DNA from 2 places in the Amphritea sp. HPY genome. Region 1 is predicted to be linked to the other one. Evidence: predicted binding sites of a transcription regulator. Region 1 holds the regulator's gene; the other holds the start of a gene.
What was found. The regulator LexA, encoded in region 1, represses DNA repair genes until DNA is damaged. The targets are predictions, from matches to a motif close to TACTGTNTANNTANACAGTA.

Region 1 (2,401 bases):
TAATACAGATGATCTCCGGCCCAAGGTGATTCACTGATTATCTGTTTGTACAGCTAAAAAAAACAGCGCTTCTGGCGCTGTTTTTAGTTGTACTCAAAGAGCAGGAGAGGCTGCAATGATAAGGTATTTAGTCATTCCGCCCGCGGATGACAATGCCGTGGCTGGCACCGTTTAGCGCTGCAGACTCAAGATTTTTCAATTCTTGATTGTTGAGCATACCTGGCCAGGTGATAACTGCGTGACAGGTGCCTGCCTGAAGTGCCTGGCAGGCCAGATCATAGGTTGAATGGTTCTGGTCTGGCTGGAGTAACATAACTTTGTTGAGATCGATTCCTGCAGCCTCTAGCAGGGCCTTGGGCAAGGTGGCTGGCGGAGCGATCCAGGCAAACCAGCGATCATCTTTGCTGAGTTGTGCAAGCAGTGGCAGCAACATCGTCATCTGCTCGAAATCGTTATTTTGTAATACGATCTCGGTTATTTTCCCGGCCAGTCCTGAATGAGGCTTAACTCTTACAGTTTCCGGTCGCAAAAGGGCTGCCGGCATAGCGGTATTTAGATTAACGCTGTTTTCTACTTGCAACATGTTCTTATCCTCTTCTGATAACCCCGACACCAAGGCCTTCAATTGAGAGTTCTTGCTGTTCCAGATCGACAACAATTGGTTCAAACTCTTTGTTTTCTGCGATCAGATAGATCAGCTTTCCTTCCCGTTTAAAGCGCTTAACGGTGACATCGTTATCCAATCGTGCAACAACAATCTCTCCATCTTTGGCGGTCTGGCACTGATGTACTGCAAGCAGATCTCCATCCATAATGCCAACGTCTTTCATACTCGTACCGCGTACCCGTAACAGATAATCAGCAGGGGGGTGAAAGAAGTCAGAAGCAATGGTAATCCGGTCTTCTACGTTTTCCTGCGCCAGTATAGGTTCACCGGCAGCAACCTGGCCCACTATCGGCAGACCGCTATCTTCATCGTCGAAATTTGGAATACGTATGCCACGTGAAGTGCCAGCGATCATCTCAATAGCACCTTTACGGGCAAGCGCTTTAAGATGTTCTTCCGCAGCATTGGCTGATTTAAAACCAAGCTCGCGAGCGATTTCTGCGCGGGTAGGTGGATAGCCAGTGGTTCGGATGTAGTGTTTTATGCAATCAAGTACATCTGTTTGGCGTTGTGTCAGTTTCATGATCGGCTCTGTTTTTTTATACAGTAGCTGTAACTATATACAGTATTTTATATTTGTAAACATTTTTATGTTTATATATCCAGTATTATTGGTAGAATGGCCGCAGAATAAGAGCTGCAGGTGTGTCGTGTGCTGACAGAAGAGTTGAAACAAGAGATTCAGGGTGCTTACCGGCGCTTTCTGGAAAGCCGTCAGTTGAAACCACGTCGTGGTCAGAAACAGATGATTGCTGAGGTTGCCAAGGTGCTGGGTAATATACTCACCGACGACAAAAGTCATCGTTTGGGTGAAAAGCATGTCAGTGTCATTGAGGCGGGTACCGGCACCGGTAAAACTATCGGTTATCTGCTGGCGGTTATCCCTATAGCGAAAGCCCTGGGTAAGAAAGTTGTGCTTTCCACTGCGACAGTGGCGTTGCAGGAACAGTTGCTGCATAAAGACCTGCCAGAAGTTCTTGAGCACACAGGTTTGTCGCTATCGTTTGGTCTGGCCAAAGGTCGCGGCCGGTATTTCTGTATTAATAAAGCTGAACAACATCTCGATTCCCATGGTGCGACAGGGCAGCAGGCGTTATATGAAGATGAAGTTGCACTACGCCTGGATGATGAAACCGTTGAGTTTTATAAATCTCTGCTTAATGAGTTTGCCTCAGGGCGCTGGGATGGTGATCGGGACAATCTGGTACAGGAAATCAACGATCAGGATTGGTATCCGCTGACCAGCGACCATCTGCAATGTACCAATCGACGCTGTAGTAACTTTGGTGCTTGTAGTTTTTTTAAAGCGCGACGTGAACTTGATCAGGTTGAATGCGTGATCGCCAACCACGATATTGTTCTCGCGGATCTGTCTCTCGGCGGCGGTGCGATTCTCCCTGAGCCTGCCGAAACTATCTATATCTTTGATGAAGGCCACCACCTATCCGATAAGGCCAGCGGTCATTTTTCGTTTTCGTTACGTTTAAAATCCACCGTGCGCTGGTTGTCATCTACCGCTAAGCAGTTAACCAAAATGACAGAGCAGCTAGGCCAGCCACAACTGCTATGTGACTATGTTCGGCAGCTGCAAAAGCCAGCGGAAGATCTCGATGTTGTGTTAACTAACTGGGCTGAACTGGTCAGGCCACAGCTGCTTGATGATAGTCGGGGACGGAATATTGAGCGGCTGCGCTTTCCCGGTGGTGTATTGCCAGATGAGATGCGTCAGTTTGG
Region 2 (2,401 bases), 2.3 Mb from region 1:
TAGACATTACCGCCACGCCGGATGGTCACCTCGAGCAACTTCGACAGGGCGTTTACTACCGATACCCCCACCCCGTGCAAACCACCGGAGTAGTTATAGTTTTCATTAGAAAACTTACCACCGGCATGCAGCCGGGTCAGAATCAGTTCGACACCGCTGACGCCTTCTTCCGGATGGATATCCACAGGCATGCCGCGGCCGTTATCTTTAACACTGATAGCGCCATCTTTATGCAAGACCACGTCCATCTGAGTTGCGTGACCAGCCAGCGCCTCATCGACACTGTTATCGATCACTTCCTGAGCAAGATGGTTTGGCCGATCGGTTTCGGTATACATACCGGGACGCCGTCGCACCGGATCCAGGCCACTCAGTACTTCAATTGCATCTGCATTATAATTGGTCATCAGAAGTCTTAGTCCTTCTCAGCCGCTACCGTTAAGTCGGTCTGCAACGGCAATTCAACCCGTCCTTCGGCAAAGGCCAGCAGTGACGGGATTACTTGTTCAAATTGATCAAAACCATGCGAGCCACCCTGCTGTACCAGTTTGGGGGAATCAGAAAATTTATCCACCGCTTCACGGTAATCCAGGGTTTCGTCGGCGGTCTGGGTCAGCAACAGATAGCGCGCTGGCTCTTTAAGTACACCACAGTTAACCGCCAGCAGCTGCTCCAGGTGCTCAGAAGTCAGTTCATAGCGCTCATCAGTATAAAAGTTACCCTGCTCTCCTAACATTTCTGCCAGTAGTTCATAGGGGCGTACAGCAGGATTGATCAGCACCGCGCGCAGGCCATACTTTTCCACCAGCCAGGTGCTGTAATACCCGCCCAGCGAGCTGCCAACCAGCGTAATATCACGCTTGGCATGCTCTTCCACCAGCTGTTCCAGCTGTCTGATCGCCTGTTGCGGCCAATGTGGCAGTCTGGGCACCAAGACCTCGTCACTGCGGCCAGCCTCGGCCATCCACTTTACAAAACAACGTGCCTTGAAAGAATCAGGCGAGCTGTTAAAACCGTGAATATAGATAATCAGGGGTTGCGACATCGGATGCCTTAAATAAGGTTCTGTTTCGTCGGGCCACTGTCGCCACTAAGCAGTGCCGATAAAGCCCGATAAAATTATGTATAAATATACAGAGTTTTGCTAAAAGTACCGGACCGGCTCAATCGTTGCAACCATCAACCGCGATCCTTTTGACTGAAGTCGTAATACTGCCATTCGGATGCAGCTGCAATACCCGATAGGCGGGCCCCTGCAACTCTGGTTTATCCTCCAGCAACATATCGTCAGAACACTTTTTAAACTGCACGGAACTGGCAGGCGTGGTTAAAACCTGTACGCCCTGATGCTCAAGACCCCACTCCTGATGGACATGACCACAGAGCACCGCTTTAACCTGGGGATAACTTGTCACGACATCCCAGAATGGGAGAGCGTTGGCTAGCATAATCCGGTCTTGCCAGCGGCTGTTTACCGGTAAAGGGTTATGATGCAGCACCACCAAACAGTGTTTATCAGGGTATTGCTCAAGTTCTTGTCTGAGAAATCTCAGTTCGGATTCCGCCAGCGAACCACTACCTTTACCGTCTGGCATCGCAGAACTGTCCAACAGGATCACAACCCAGTAATCAGAACAGAAGCTACGTTGATTTAACGAGCCTCCGATCTGCTGCATCAATTCGGCATCATCATGATTACCCGGAATCCAGTAACTTGGCAGCGCTAGCTGTGCTATACGCTGCTGCAACCGGCGGTAACCGTCCGAACCACCATGGTGTACCAGGTCACCGGTCCAGAGCAGAGCATCAAGATCTGTAATGGAACTCAGAATATCGGTAAGCAGCCGGCTCAGGGCAGACTCAACATCATAGTTACGATATAAGTGGCGGGGATTATTTTGCAGATGGCAATCAGTTATCTGAACCAGAGTCAGCGCAGCGCTCATGGGGAACTCTCTTAATTAATAGCTACTGACTTAATAATCGTTCTTTAATAACTAAAAAACGGGTTCAGCTTCATGGCCGTGGGTCAGGCAGTGGCTCAGCCATTCACCCAAATACTGGTTCAGCTGAGCTTTTTCATCGCGCTGATGCATCTGCGTATTGGGGTAACTATAAACACCCCGTAGCTGACGTCTACTCTTCATACAGATCACTTCGGCGGCACGGGCATCGTGGTATATTCGCACCACCAGGCTGGGAACCTCCAGCCAACTGTGATCGAAACTTTGCGAAACAACCACAGTCGTCGTGTACTTAAAGCGTTCTTCGATCTGCAGGCGCACGGTACTCTGCTGTTGCTGCCAGTGAACCTCGAACTCACGTTCATTGCACTCTTCGATATCCGGCATCAACCGCATCAGCCGCAAGTAGTTGGCCTCACAATCGGCCATCTGCTTCA

Region 2: a site for LexA is predicted at 1,120-1,139, ahead of ACQUQM_RS21110 (YqiA/YcfP family alpha/beta fold hydrolase). Genes of this name have one in related genera too.

What each region holds. Positions count from the first base shown of each region.
Region 1 covers NZ_CP194015.1:1,683,808-1,686,208, reverse strand. Annotated here, with positions in the region: gene ACQUQM_RS07615 (hypothetical protein) at 1-37, shown strand, start outside; gene ACQUQM_RS07610 (cell division inhibitor SulA) at 128-583, opposite strand; gene lexA (transcriptional repressor LexA) at 588-1,190, opposite strand; gene dinG (ATP-dependent DNA helicase DinG) at 1,320-2,401, shown strand, end outside.
Region 2 covers NZ_CP194015.1:4,744,715-4,747,115, reverse strand. Annotated here, with positions in the region: gene parE (DNA topoisomerase IV subunit B) at 1-407, opposite strand, end outside; gene ACQUQM_RS21110 (YqiA/YcfP family alpha/beta fold hydrolase) at 416-1,045, opposite strand; gene ACQUQM_RS21105 (phosphodiesterase) at 1,164-1,946, opposite strand; gene ACQUQM_RS21100 (DUF1249 domain-containing protein) at 1,998-2,401, opposite strand, start outside.